2 regions of the Microbacterium sp. Y547 genome follow, and region 2 is predicted to be linked to the other one. Evidence: predicted binding sites of a transcription regulator. Region 2 holds the regulator's gene; the other holds the start of a gene.
What was found. The regulator HrcA, encoded in region 2, represses chaperone genes, less so after heat shock. The targets are predictions, from matches to a motif close to TTNGCACTCGNNNNNNNCGAGTGCNAA.
Positions count from the first base shown of each region.

Region 1 (7,134 bases), on a different contig from region 2:
CGGCAGGCACGGGCGTGTCCTACGACTACGCCTACCGCACCGAGCGTGAGACGACGCTCGTGCTCGTGCCGCTCGGCTATGCGGACGGCGTCCCCCGCCAGGCATCCGAACGCGGCCCCGTCGTGATCGGCGGTCGCCAGTTCCGTGTCTCGGGCCGCATCGCGATGGACCAGTTCGTCGTCGACGTCGGCGACCACCCCGTCTCGCTCGGCGACGAGGTCGTGCTCTTCGGCGATCCCACGCTCGGCCAGCCCGCGGCATCGGACTGGAGCGACGCGGCGGGGACGATCAACTATGAGGTCGTCACGCGGATCGGGGCGCGCGTGCCGCGCCGGCAGGTCGCGTCGTGACGGGCTTGGATCCGCTCGTCGGCGTGCACGAGATCCTCGCGCCGGCGGACATGGAAGACCTCGGCGAACGCATGGGGCGGATGCTGCGCCCCGGCCAACTCGTCGTTCTGACGGGTCCGCTCGGTGCCGGCAAGACGACCCTGACCCGCGGCATCGCGGCGGGCCTGGGTGTGCGCGGCCCGATCCAGAGCCCGACGTTCGTGATCGCCCGGACGCACCCATCGCTCAGCGGCGGTGCCCCGCTCGTGCACGTCGATGCGTACCGCCTCGGCTCGGCGCCCGAGCTCGACGACCTCGACATCGACTACGAGGGGTCGGTCGTCGTGGCCGAGTGGGCCGCGCCGTTCGCGGCGTCGATCGCGGACCGGTGGTGGGAGGTCGAGCTCGACCGCGAGGCGGCCACGCAGCTCGAGGCTCCGCGCAACGCGTCCGTGGCCGGGGTCGCAGAGGACGTTCTCGACGATGACAGCCCGCGCCGCGTGACGATCTTCCGGCGCCCCTGACCCGGGTGGCCGGGGCGGTCTCTAAGGCTCCCCGCCGCGCGGCATCCCCGTGACCCGGCGGCAACGCCACGCCCTCGCTGTGGGTTCAGCCGCGGGCTCGGCGCGCGGTCGCCGTCTCGCGGTTTACCCTGGATGCGTGATCCTCGGCATCGACACCTCGCTCGGCACCGCCGTCGCCGTCGTCGAATCCGACGGCGTCGTCTGCGCGGATCTGGCCAGCCCGAATCCCCTCGGCCACGCCGAGGTGATCGGAGACCTGCTCGTCGCCGCGCTCGCCGCGGCCGAGCGCGGCCCCCTCGGCCAGACCGGGGCTGCCGCGCCCGTCGAGATCAGCCACGTCGCCGTGGGCATGGGGCCGGGGCCCTTCACGGGGCTGCGCGTCGGTATCGCCGCGGCACGGGCCTTCGCGCAGGGTCGGGGCGTGCCGGTCGTTCCCGTCGTGAGTCATGACGCCGCGGCGCTGGCGATCCTCCTCGCCGATCCGTTCGCCGCGCTTCCGCGCTTCGCCGTCGTGACCGACGCGCGGCGCCGCGAGTTCGCGTACACCGTGTACGACGGGCTCGACGACGACGGCCTGCCCATCCGAGTGACCGAGCCCGCTCTGACCCCGCGCGACGCGATCGACGCCGTGCTCGCCGAAACGGGGGCCGAGCGCCGCGACGTCGCTGCCGTCTCGGGGGCGATGGTCGGTCTCGCTGCGGCGCGCGCGCTCACCGCCGGCCGCACGATCGGGCCCGACGATGCGCTGTACCTGCGCGCGCCCGATGTGACCCCGCCCGCCGCCCGCAAGCGGGTGGGTGCATGAGTCTGCGACGCGCGACGGCCGGCGACCTCACTGCCATCATGGCGCTCGAGCGTGCCTCGTTCCCGTCGGATGCGTGGAGCGAAGGCATGATGAAGGAGGAACTCGCCTCGCGGCACGGCTATTACGTCGTCGACGAGACCGCGGGACATGTCTCGGGGTATGCCGGGCTGCGGGCGATCGCCGGGGCCAGGGATGCCGACGTGCAGACGATCACGATCGCGCAGGAGGCCCGGGGTCGTGGCCGCGGCCGCGCGCTGCTGCGCGCGCTGCTCGACGAAGCCGTGCGACGCGGCGTCCGCGACGTCTTCCTCGAGGTGCGCGCCGACAACCCGGTCGCGCAGGCTCTGTATGTCTCAGAAGGGTTCCTCGAGATGGGGCGACGTGCGCGCTACTACCAGCCCGACGACGTCGACGCCGTCGTGATGCGACTCGCCCTCGCCGGCTGGCAGGCCGCGCACGGAGCGGCACCCGCCGATGCGGGAGCACACGCGTGAACCGCCGCGAACCCCTCGTGCTGGGCATCGAGACGAGCTGCGACGAGACCGGAATCGGCATCGTGCGCGGCCGCACCCTGCTCAGCAACACGATCGCGAGTTCGATGGACGAGCACGCCCGCTTCGGCGGCGTGGTGCCCGAAGTGGCCGCTCGGGCGCACCTCGAAGCCCTGCAGCCCTCGATCGAGGCGGCCCTCGCCGAAGCACACGTCTCTCTGGACGAGATCGACGCCGTCGCCGTCACGAGCGGGCCCGGGCTCGCGGGCGCGCTCATGGTCGGCGTCGGGGCAGCGAAGGCTCTCGCCGTCTCGCTCGGCACGCCTCTCTACGCCGTCAATCACCTCGTCGGGCACATCGCCGCCGACATTCTGACGGGTGACGAGGTCGAGTACCCGACCGTCGCCCTGCTCGTCAGCGGCGGACACACCTCGCTTCTGCTGGTGCGCGATCTCACGAGCGACGTCGAGCTCCTCGGCGAGACCATGGACGACGCCGCGGGCGAGGCCTTCGACAAGATCGCCCGCATTCTCGGGCTGCCCTACCCCGGTGGGCCCGAGATCGACCGTGCCGCCGCCGAGGGCGACCCCACCGCGATCCGGTTCCCGCGCGGGCTGTCGCGCGCCTCGGACATGGCGCGCCACCGCTACGACTTCTCGTTCTCGGGGCTGAAGACCGCGGTCGCACGCTGGATCGAACAGCGCGAGGCGGCGGGGGAGCCCATTCCGGTCGCCGATGTCGCGGCATCCTTCCGCGAAGCGGTCGTCGACGTGCTGGTCACCAAGGCTCTCGCGGCATGCGCCGATCACGGCGTGCCGCGGCTTCTGCTGGGCGGGGGAGTCATCGCCAATCGCCGACTGCGCGACGTCGCGATCGAGAGGGCGGATGCCGCGGGTGTGCAGGTGCGCATTCCACCGCTGTCGCTGTGCACCGATAATGGCGCCATGATCGCCGCCCTCGCTTCCGAGCTCATCATGTCGGGTCGCCCGCCGTCGACGCTCTCCTTCGGTGCGGATTCGACCCTGCCCGTCACCGAGATCCAGGTTGCCGAGGAGGACGCGTGACCGACGCCGATGCCCGCCGGCCCGTTCCGGTCACGCCCGCCGTGGGGCCGGCGTCACCCGACGTCGAGCTCGCCGTCGACGCCGTGCCCCTGCCCGGTGCTCACCGCGGCGGGTTCTCGCGGCTGCCGACCGCTCCCGTCGACGTGACGACCGAGCTGCATCCGGCCGAGCCGGGCAGCGAGGACTACGCCGCAGCGACGGTGGAATGGCTCATGCCGCCGCCCGCATCGCGCGGGCTTGCGGGCTGGGCGCTCGGGTTCGCGATCGTGGGACTCATCGGCTCACTCCTGGTGGGCTGGGCTTTCCCCGTCGGGCTCGTCGGCGTCATCCTCGGCATCGTCGCGCTGCGCAACCCCGTCGAGAGTCGTGCCACGGCGGTCTGGGCGATCGTCCTGGGCTCGGTCTCGATCGTGTACAGCGCCGGGTGGCTGCTGTGGGCGGCCGGACAGCTGAACCTCTTCGCCTGACCGCGCCTGCCTGACCTCCGTCACGGGCCGCGCCGGGGTGTCGGGCACAGACCCGGCTGCTGCGCAGTGCTCAGAGCCGGTCGGCGAGGAGGGCGACGCGGCGGGTGCCGATGCGTGTGAGGAACAGCGTTGCGGCGGCGTCACCGCGCAGCTTGAGCGACCGACGCAGCACGGCCGGGTCGACGTCGACGCCGCGCTTCTTGATCTCGAGCCGGCCGATGCCGCGTTCACGCAGCGCCGCGCCGAGCTTGCGCACATCGGCGGGCAGCTCTTCGCGCACCCGGAACGTCGAGACGAAGGGCGAGGTGAGTGGTGAATCCGAGGTGAGATACGCGATGTGCTCGTCGAGCATGCCGGCATCCAGCGAACGGGCGACGTCGCCGATCAGGCGCGCGCGGATGACCGCTCCGTCGGGCTCGTGCAGGTACTCCCCGAGCGGCCGCGCCGGCTCATCGGCGGCATCGGCCCCGGCCGTCAGCTCATGCGCCGCGTCGCCGCGCATCACGAGCGCGGAGCGACGGATGCCGGGGCGCGCGAGCGCCCCCGACCACAGCACCAGCTCGATCGTCGATCCGTCGGCGCTGACCCACTGAGCCTCGACACCGGCAGGGATCATGTCGCGGTCGAGCCCCGGTCCGAGCTTGACCCCGGCGGGCATTCGCTCGGCCAGCGCGAAGACCCACTCGAGAGACGGCGACCAGTCCTCGGGCCGAGTGCGGGTCGTCTCGGTGCGGCCGGCTGTCCGGCGCGCGGGGTCGAGCCACACGGCATCCGTCGTGGCGAGATCGAACGTCTCGGCGGTGCCGTGTGCGACCGTCACGTCGTCGCCGAACGGTGCGAGGTTGTATGCGGCGATCGCGGCGGTGATCTCATCCGCGTCGACCGCCGACACCCGCAGCCCCAGGCCCGCGAATCCGAGCGCGTCCCCGCCGATGCCGCAGCCGAGATCGGCGACCCGCGTCAGACCCGCCTCGCGGAACCGAGCGGCATGGCGCACCGCGACGGGCAGTCGCGTCGCCTGCTCGAGGCCCGCCCGCGTGAACAGCATCCGCTCAGCGAGATCACCGAACTTGGCGCGCGCTCGCTCGCGCAGGCGCGCCTGCGAGACGACGGCCGAGACGAGGTCGGGGGCGTGCCCGGCACGGCGCAGGCGCGTGACGGTGCGGGCGACGTCATCGGTCGAGTGCGCGGCGGGCAGCTCGTCGAGCAGCCGCATCCCCTCGGGGGTGAGCAGCGCGGTGAGCTCAGCCGTGTTCACCCCGCCAGCCTAGGCTGAGACATCGAGCTGGCACTCACGTTGCGCGAGTGCTAGCGCTTTGCCTAGACTTGCGTTAGCACTCTCGCTGTGCGGGTGCTAACGAGTCTTCAGTCTCAAGGAAAGAAGAGGTAGACCGTGTCGGTTTCCATCAAGCCGCTCGAGGACCGCATCGTCATCAAGCAGGTCGAGGCCGAGCAGACCACGTCCAGCGGTCTGGTCATCCCTGACACCGCCAAGGAGAAGCCCCAGGAGGGCGAGGTCGTGGCGGTCGGCCCCGGCCGTATCGACGACAACGGCAACCGTATTCCGCTCGACGTCGCTGTCGGCGACCGTGTGATCTACAGCAAGTACGGCGGCACCGAGGTCAAGTTCGGCGGGGACGACCTGCTCGTTCTGTCGGCGCGCGACGTCCTCGCGGTCGTCGTCCGCTGAGAACCCCGCCTCACTGAGGCGATACGAAGGACTCGGATGCTCCGGCATCCGAGTCCTTCGTCGTTTTCCGGACGGTGCCGAGCCGGGGCTGTGGGCCGCGCTCACACACCGGCCGTCGCGGTGTTCCGCCGGCCCTAGGGTGGACTGGTGACCCGAGACCTGCCCGCCGCCGAGCCCGCTGACGTGACGGGCGGTGACCTCGGTGAAGCCGCCGTCATCACGGGCGGCGTACCGATCCCGGTCCGACGCAGTGCGGCCGAGCGTGAACGCCTTCTCGGTGGGATCTACGGCTTCGCGGCGTACCTGTGGTGGGGCTTTCTGCCGCTGTACTTCGTCTTGCTCGTTCCGACCGGTCCCTGGGAGATCGTCGCCTGGCGCATCGTGCTGTCGCTGATCTTCTGCGTGCTGCTGCTGTCGGTGACGCGCACATGGGGGCGGTTGGCGCGACTGTTCCGCCAGCCCAAGGTGCTCGGGCTCACCGCCCTCGCAGCCGTGTTCATCTACGTCAACTGGCAGGTCTTCATCATCGGGGCGCTGTCGGGCCACGTGATCGAGACGAGCCTCGGCTACTTCATCAACCCGATCGCCACCGTCCTGCTCGGGGTGCTCGTGCTGCACGAGAGGCTGCGCATCACGCAGTGGGTCGCGATCGGAATCGCCGGGGCGGCAGTCGTCGTCATCATCGTGGGATACGGTTCCGTGCCGTGGATCGCGCTGACGCTCGCGGCATCGTTCAGCCTCTACGGCCTGGTGAAGAAGAAGGTCGGTCCGGCGGTCGACGCCGTCAGCGGACTGACGCTCGAGACCTTGTGGCTCATGCCGATCGCGACGGTCATCTTGATCGTGGTCGCGACGACGACCGGTCTCACCTACGGCGCGAACGGCGCCGGACACACCGTGCTTCTGAGTCTTGCGGGGATCGTCACGGCCGTGCCGCTGCTGCTCTTCGCCGCAGGAACGCGCCGCACGTCTCTCACGGTGATCGGACTGCTGCAGTTCATCACCCCCTTCCTGCAGTTCATCTCGGGGGCGTGGATCCTCGGTGAGCCGATGCCTCTCGAACGATGGATCGGTTTCGCGCTCGTGTGGGTGGCGCTCGCCGTGCTCATGGCGGATTCGGTCCTGCACGTGCGCCGATCGCGGCGCCAGCGCGTGCGCTGACCGGGGCAGCACCCCGCGACGCGAGGCGGAATCCGCGGAATACCGGGGCCTGCGGCAGCCGATCGCGCTTCCGTTATAGATCGTTAACGAATGGCAACACTGCGGCGCCCATTGCGCCGTTAGGTTATGACCATTGGGACGGCACCCGAGCCGAGCCCCGTCACCCACAACAAGGAGAAACATGAGCGTCTTCACCCGCTCGCGCAAGTCCGCCATTCTCGGCGGCATCGCGCTCGCCGGTGCCAGTGCACTCGTTCTCGCCGGCTGCGCCGGCGGAGGAACGGGTGGCGACAGCACCGAATCACCCAACACGTCGGAAGAGCGTGACCTCACGCTCAGCATCGGAACCGTGCTGCCCCAGACCGGTGCGCTCGCGTTCCTCGGCCCGCCGGAAGAGGCCGGCGTCGGCCTCGCCGTCGCAGAGATCAACGAAGCAGCCAAGGGCATCACTGTCGATGTCGAGTACGGCGACTCGGGCGACCCCGACAACAAGGCCTACGAGACCACCGTCCCGCGCCTCCTCGGCAACGGCGTTCAGGCGATCATCGGTGCTGCGGCATCGGGCGTCACCAAGCTCTTCCTCGACCAGGCAGTCGGTGCCGG
Region 1 covers NZ_JBYHFN010000001.1:399,204-406,337, reverse strand. Annotated here, with positions in the region: gene alr (alanine racemase) at 1-350, shown strand, start outside; gene tsaE (tRNA (adenosine(37)-N6)-threonylcarbamoyltransferase complex ATPase subunit type 1 TsaE) at 347-853, shown strand; gene tsaB (tRNA (adenosine(37)-N6)-threonylcarbamoyltransferase complex dimerization subunit type 1 TsaB) at 990-1,658, shown strand; gene rimI (ribosomal protein S18-alanine N-acetyltransferase) at 1,655-2,152, shown strand; gene tsaD (tRNA (adenosine(37)-N6)-threonylcarbamoyltransferase complex transferase subunit TsaD) at 2,149-3,213, shown strand; gene AC25Y0_RS02050 (hypothetical protein) at 3,210-3,680, shown strand; gene AC25Y0_RS02045 (class I SAM-dependent methyltransferase) at 3,751-4,938, opposite strand; gene groES (co-chaperone GroES) at 5,074-5,370, shown strand; gene rarD (EamA family transporter RarD) at 5,587-6,531, shown strand; gene AC25Y0_RS02030 (ABC transporter substrate-binding protein) at 6,713-7,134, shown strand, end outside.
Region 1: the regulator HrcA is predicted to act here: its motif matches at 4,966-4,992, upstream of groES (co-chaperone GroES).

Region 2 (7,134 bases):
TGGTGGCCCACCGCGCGCGGCCCTTCTCGGCCTTCTCGCCCCATCGAGACACACTGCGGGCGGCCTGCCAGGGCACGATCGCGTCGACGCCGAGCTCGGTCGCGGCCTGCACGGCGAGTTCGTCGCGGTCCCCCTTCGCGAGCGCCTGCACGAGCACGATGCGTGGGCGTGGCGCGGGCTCGTCGCGACGCGAGTCGACGCGCACGACGACTTCGCGCGGCGCGACCGACACGCACGACCCCGCGAGCCAGGCTCCGCGGCCGTCGCCCACCGTGACCTCTTCGCCGACGCGCACGCGCCGCACGGTCGCGGCATGGTGGGCTTCGGCGCCCGTCAGGGTGATCTCGTCACCCGACTGCGCCGCCGTCGGCTCGTCGAGCAGGAAGTGCAGTGGCATCGGTCACCCGTTCCGGAAGCGGTCCCGCAGCTTCGAGAAGAGCCCCTGGTGGTGTTCGGTGAGCTTGGGGCCGGGCGCCTTCGTGCGCTTGGCGAACTCCTCGATGAGCGCCCGTTCCTTGCCGTCCAGCCGGGTCGGGGTCAGCACGTGGACGCCGACGCGCAGATCGCCGCGCTGGGTGCCGCGCAGCGGCGTGATGCCGCGGCCCTTGATCGTCAGCACGTCGCCGGCCTGCACGCCGGGGCGGATCTCGAGCTCGACCGGCCCGTCAAGAGACTCGATGGTCGTCGTCGTGCCGAGGATCGCATCGGGCATCGACACGTCGAGCGTCGCGAGTAGATCATCGCCGTCACGACTGAACACGGGGTGCGGGGTCACGCTCACCTCGACGTAGAGGTCGCCGTTCGGACCGCCCGCCGGCCCGACCTCGCCCGAGCCCGGCAGCTGCAGGCGCAGGCCGGTCTCGACGCCGGCCGGGATGTCCAACGACACGGTGCGGCGAGAGCGCACGCGCCCCTGGCCCTGGCACGTCGCGCACGGGTAAGGGATCGTCGTGCCGTAGCCCTGGCAGACGTTGCACGGCTGCGTCGTGACGACGTTGCCGAGCAGGCTCCGCACCTGTCGCTGCACATTTCCCGAACCGTGGCAGATGTCGCACGTCACGGGCGACGTGCCCGGCTGGCAGCACGACCCTTCGCACGTGTCGCACAGCACCGCCGTGTCGACCTCGATGTCGCGGTGCACGCCGAAGACGACGTCGTTCAGTTCGAGTGTGACCCGCACGAGGGCATCCTGCCCGCGCTCGCGCCGCGAGCGGGGGCGACCGGAGCGCCCACCCCCGGCGGCGCCGAAGAACGTCTCGAAGATGTCGCCGAAGCCACCGAATCCGCCGGCGCCACCGAACGGCGTATCGCCGCCCCTGTCGTAGCGTGCACGCTGATCGGCGTCGCTCAGCACGTCGTAGGCGTGCGTCACCTCTTTGAAGCGCTCAGACGCCTCTTCGCCCGGATTGACGTCGGGGTGCAGCTCCCGGGCGAGACGGCGGTACGCCTTCTTGATCTCGTCGGTGGTGGCGTCGCGTCCGACGCCGAGGACTTCGTAGTGGTCAGCCACTGTCGCCTTCCCTCCGCGGCTCACCGCGGGGTCGTGTCATGCCGTCACCGCGTCAGCGGGCGGCTTCGTCTTCTTCGAGTAGTCGCGTGAGGTAGCGGGCGACCGCCCGCACCGCGGCGAGGTTGTTGGAGTAGTCCATGCGGGTCGGACCGAGCAGACCCACGCGCGCACGGGATCCGGTCGCGTCGTAGTCACTCGCGAGCACCGAGGCCTCGGTGAGCCCGAATGCTTCGTTTTCACGACCGATGCTCGCCGCGAGCCCATGCTCGTCGGCGACCATCTCGCTCATCAGGGTGAGCAGCGTCACCTGCTCCTCGATGGCCTGCAGCAGCGGGTAGATGCTGCCGCGGAAGTCGGTCTCGCGCCGGGCGAGGTTGGCCGAGCCCGCCATCACGAGCCGGTCCTGACGGAACCCGTCGAGTTCTTCGGCGACGATCTGCGCGATGGCGCTGATCGCGGTATCGCGCGACGACGTGCTCGCCGCGCGCACGGCGTCGTCATCGGTGAGGCGCTGCAGCCCGTCGCGGACGGGGCGGCCGACGACGAGGGCGGCGATCTCGGCACGGATGACGCCGAGCTCGACATCGTCGTACTCGTCTCCCACGTAGACGAGCCGCTGCGAGACGCGGCCCGTGTCGGTGACGAGGACGACGAGCATCCGTCCGCCGCCGATTTGGACCAGCTCGACGTGGGTGAGGGTCGCCCGCGCGAACGACGGGTATTGGACGATCGCGACCTGACCGGTCAGCTGTGTCAGGGCGCGCACCGAGCGGGACAGCACGTCGTCGAGGTCGCTCGAACCGTCGAGGAACGACGAGATGGCCGAGCGCTGTGCCAGGCTGAGCGGGCGGAGCTCTGCGAGGTGGTCCACGAAGACGCGGTAGCCCTTGTCGGTCGGAACGCGACCGGACGACGTGTGCGGAGCCGTGATCAGCTCTTCGTCTTCGAGTTGGGCCATGTCGTTGCGGATCGTCGCAGCCGACACGCCGAAGGCATGCCGTTCGACGATGGACTTGCTGCCGACCGGTTCATGGGTGTCGACATAGTCCTGCACGATCGCCCGCAGAACCTGCAGACCTCGTTCGCTGACCACTGCGACTCCTTCGAAAACGTCCGTGCTGGCACTCACCGCAAGAGAGTGCCAATTCTAGCGGACGCCCGGCCCACTCGACGTCATGACGTGAGGGCGCGCACGACGGCGTCAGCGAGCAGCCGGCCGCGCAGCGTCAGCACGATTCGTCCGGTGATCGCGGCGGCACCCTCGATGAGCCCGTCTGCGATGAGACCCGCCACGCCGGCGCGCGCCGACGGCGGCAGGTCGGCCAGGGGCATTCCCTCGCGGATGCGTGTGCGCAGCAGCACGGTCTCGAGTACCCGCGCGGCGGCATCCGGCGTCTCGCGGCCGGCGGCGGGGGAAAGGCCCGACGCGAGCCGCTGGGCGTAGGCGGCGGGGTGCTTGACGTTCCAGAAGCGGGTTCCCGCGATGTGGCTGTGCGCGCCGGGGCCGAAGCCCCACCAGTCGGTTCCCGACCAGTAGGCGAGGTTGTGGCGCGAGCGCTGGGCGACCGAGCGCGACCAGTTCGAGATCTCGTACCAGTCGTATCCCGCCTCGGCGAGCACTCTGTCGGCGAACTCGTACATGTCGGCCTGCAGATCGTCGTCGGGTGCGGGTACTTCGCCGCGACGGATCTGACGCGCGAGCTTCGTGCCGTCTTCAATGATGAGCGCGTACGCCGAGACATGGTCGGGCTGCAGCGCCGTGACCGCCTCGAGCGAGGCCCGCCAGTCATCGAGCGACTCCCCCGGTGCACCGTAGATGAGGTCAAGGCTCACGGCGAGGCCCGCGCGACGGGCGGCGGCCACCGCCGTCGCGACATTGCGCGGCTCGTGCGTGCGATCGAGCGCGGCGAGCACGTGCGGCACCGCGGACTGCATACCGATCGACAGTCGCGTGACGCCGGATGCCGCGAGCTCAGCCGCGACGGCATCTGTCACCGTGTCCGGATTGGCCTCGACGGTGATCTCGGCGTCGTCCGCGATGCCGAACGTGTCGCGGACGCCCGCGAGCATGCGCACCAGGTCGCCGGGCGGCAGCAGGGTAGGGGTCCCGCCGCCGAAGAAGACGGTCGCCGCGGGCCGCAGATCGCCGTGCTCGGCCAGGACGTTCCGCGCCAGCGCCACTTCCTGCAGCAGCGTGTCGGCGAACTCGTCCTGACGCGCCCCGCGCAGTTCGGTCGACGTGTAGGTGTTGAAATCGCAGTAGCCGCACCGCACGACGCAGAAGGGCACGTGCAGGTAAACGCCGAAGGGCGTGCTCTGATCGACGGCGGCGCCGGCCGGAAGGCGGCCGTCGGGCGGAGCGGGATCGCCGAGCGGAAGTGCGGAGCCCATCGTCAGGCGGGCGTCGTGTACAGCGGCGAGATCGCACGCAGGTAGCGCGTGAACAGCTCACGGCGGCGGCGCCGTGTCAGCGCGGGCACCAGACGGTACAGCGGGGAGACGGGGGCATCGAACGCGCGCACCGTGAACCACACTTCGTCGTTCTCGTGCCAGTCGATCATGAACGACTCTTCGCCGCTCACGACCGAACCGCCGACTGTGCCGAGCGCGAAGCCGACGCGGCGGGGCTCTTCGACGACGAAGATGACGCGCAGTTCGGCGTCGCCGTTCAGTCCCCTCACGCGCCCGTGCACCCGCACGCTGGTGCCGCTGGAGACGAACGGCGTGCCGTCGGCGTCGAACCGCTGCTCGGCATCGGTGCGGCTCGGCGCGATGGGGTTGCCCTCGGCGTCGAAGCCGACGCCCGAGTACATCGGCCCGGCGGCCGGGCGCACATCCCGCAGCGCAAGTCCTGCGCCGCGCTGCGCGCCCCACGAGAGCAGGGCTTCGCTCGCGCTGTGAAACCGCGCCTCGCCGCTGCCGATCCGCCAGGATTCCTCTGCCGGAATGCTGCGCTCGGGTGGGTAGCCCATGAGGTCGGGAGCCTGCGTGGCCCCGACGGCGGCGTAGTCGACGGTTCCGTCCCGAAAGGTTCCGCGGCGCATGAAGACCCGCCTACTTCGAAGTCTTCGCGTCGGTGTCGCCCGAGAGTGCGGCGATGAACGCCTCTTGCGGGACTTCGACTCGGCCGACCATCTTCATGCGCTTCTTGCCCTCTTTCTGCTTCTCGAGCAGCTTCCGCTTGCGGCTGATGTCACCGCCGTAGCACTTCGCAAGGACATCCTTGCGGATCGCGCGGATGTTCTCGCGGGCGATGATGCGTGCGCCGATGGCGGCCTGGATCGGCACCTCGAACTGCTGACGCGGAATGAGCTTGCGCAGCCGTTCGGTCATGAGGGTGCCGTACGCGTAGGCCTTGTCGCGGTGCACGATCGAGCTGAACGCGTCGACCTTCTCGCCCTGCAGCAGGATGTCGACCTTGACGAGGTCAGCGGTCTGAGAGCCCGCCGGCTCGTAGTCGAGGCTCGCGTAACCCTGCGTGCGGCTCTTGAGGTGGTCGAAGAAGTCGAACACGATCTCGCCGAGCGGCATGTTGTACCGCAGTTCGACGCGGTCCTCGCTCAGGTAGTCCATGCCCAGCAGGGTGCCGCGGCGGCCCTGGCACAGCTCCATGACGGTTCCGACGTAGTCCTTCGGCAGCAGGATGCCCACCTTGACGACGGGCTCGGTCACCTCGGCCACGCGGCCGTCGGGGTATTCGCTCGGGTTGGTCACGGTCACCGTTTCGCCCGTGTCGGTCGTGACCTCGTAGGTAACCGACGGGGCGGTGGTGATGAGGTCGAGGCCGAACTCGCGCGACAGTCGTTCGGTGATGATCTCGAGGTGCAGCAGACCCAGGAACCCGCAGCGGAAGCCGAAGCCCAGCGCGACCGAGGTCTCGGGCTCGTACTGCAGCGACGCGTCTGAGAGCTTGAGCTTGTCGAGGGCTTCACGCAGCTCTGCATAGTCGCTGCCGTCGATCGGGTAGACGCCCGAGAAGACCATGGGCTTCGGATCGGTGTAGCCCGGAAGCGCCTCGGTGGCGGGCTTGCGCAGGTTGGTGATCGTGTCACCGACCTTGGACTGGCGCACGTCCTTCACGCCCGTGATCAGGTAGCCGACCTCGCCGACGCCGAGTCCCCTGGAAGGGACCGGCTCGGGGCTCGAGACGCCGATCTCGAGAAGCTCGTGGGTCGCACGCGTCGACATCATCTGGATGCGCTCGCGCGGCTCGAGCTTGCCGTCGATCATGCGGACGTACGTCACGACGCCGCGGTACGAGTCGTATACGGAGTCGAAGATCATGGCGCGTGCCGGGGCGTCGGCGTTGCCCTGCGGCGGTGGGATCTGCTCGACGATGCGATCGAGGAGCGACTCGACGCCCATGCCGGTCTTGCCGCTCACGCGCAGGACGTCTTCGGGCCTGCCGCCGATCAGTCCCGCGATCTCTGCGGCGAACTTCTCAGGGTCGGCGGCGGGCAGGTCGATCTTGTTGAGCACGGGGATGATGTGCAGATCGTTCTCGAGCGCGAGATAGAGGTTCGCCAGGGTCTGCGCTTCGATCCCCTGCGCGGCGTCGACGAGCAGCACGGCGCCTTCGCAGGCCGCGAGGCTCCGCGAGACCTCATACGTGAAGTCGACGTGTCCGGGGGTGTCGATCATGTTGAGCGCGTAGGTCGACGCGCCCGCGGAGTCCTTCTCGGCGGTCGCCCACGGCATGCGCACGGCCTGCGACTTGATCGTGATGCCGCGCTCGCGCTCGATATCCATCCGGTCGAGGTACTGCGCGCGCATGTCGCGGTCCGAGACGACTCCGGTTATCTGCAGCATCCGGTCGGCGAGGGTCGACTTGCCGTGGTCGATGTGGGCGATGATGCAGAAGTTTCGAATCATCTCGGGCGGCGTCGCGGACGGCTCGAGGGGCTTCAGGGCGCGCGGTGACATATCCTGTCGATCCTACCCGGCGGGCGCGGGTGAGGCGGTCTAGCCTGGTGACCATGGTGGTCGAGGTCGTGTTCGTGCACGGGATCCGCACGTCCGCCACCATGTGGCGCGCACAGGTCGCGCATCTCCAGGAGCGCGGACTCGCTGCGACGGTCGTCGATCTGCCCGGTCATGGCGCCCGGCGCTCCGAGGTGTTCGACCTGGGCGAAGCGCTCGCCACGATCGATGGCGCCGTGAGGGACGCCGCGACACGCGGCGCCGTGCTGCTCGTGGGGCATTCGATGGGTGGCCTGCTGTCGACCGCGTATGCGGGGTCCGAGCAGCGCCCCCCGATCGCGGGCTTCATCGCGGCATCCTGCACGACGGTTCCGCGGGGTGTGGGGCTCGCGGCGTACCGGTTCCTCGCGCGGCGCTTCGATGCCCTTCCCGACCGGGGAATGTGGCTCAGCAACCGCTGGCTCGCCTCGACCCTTCCGGTCGAAACGCGCGCAGACTTCGGTGCGGGCGGCTATGCCTTCGACGCACAGGATGTCGCGCTGCGCAGCCTGTCGGTGCTGGATCTGCTCGCGGCCCTCGCGCGCATCGATGTGCCGCTGTGGTTCGTGAACGGGCAGTACGACCAGCTTCGGGCCAATGAGCGGCTCTTCATGAGGGTCGCCCCGCACGCCGAGCTCATCGTCGTGCCGCGCACCTCGCACCTC
Region 2 covers NZ_JBYHFN010000002.1:414,174-421,307, forward strand. Annotated here, with positions in the region: gene AC25Y0_RS05030 (16S rRNA (uracil(1498)-N(3))-methyltransferase) at 1-397, opposite strand, end outside; gene dnaJ (molecular chaperone DnaJ) at 401-1,510, opposite strand; gene hrcA (heat-inducible transcriptional repressor HrcA) at 1,563-2,603, opposite strand; gene hemW (radical SAM family heme chaperone HemW) at 2,684-3,901, opposite strand; gene AC25Y0_RS05050 (DUF1990 domain-containing protein) at 3,904-4,554, opposite strand; gene lepA (translation elongation factor 4) at 4,565-6,433, opposite strand; gene AC25Y0_RS05060 (alpha/beta hydrolase) at 6,487-7,134, shown strand, end outside.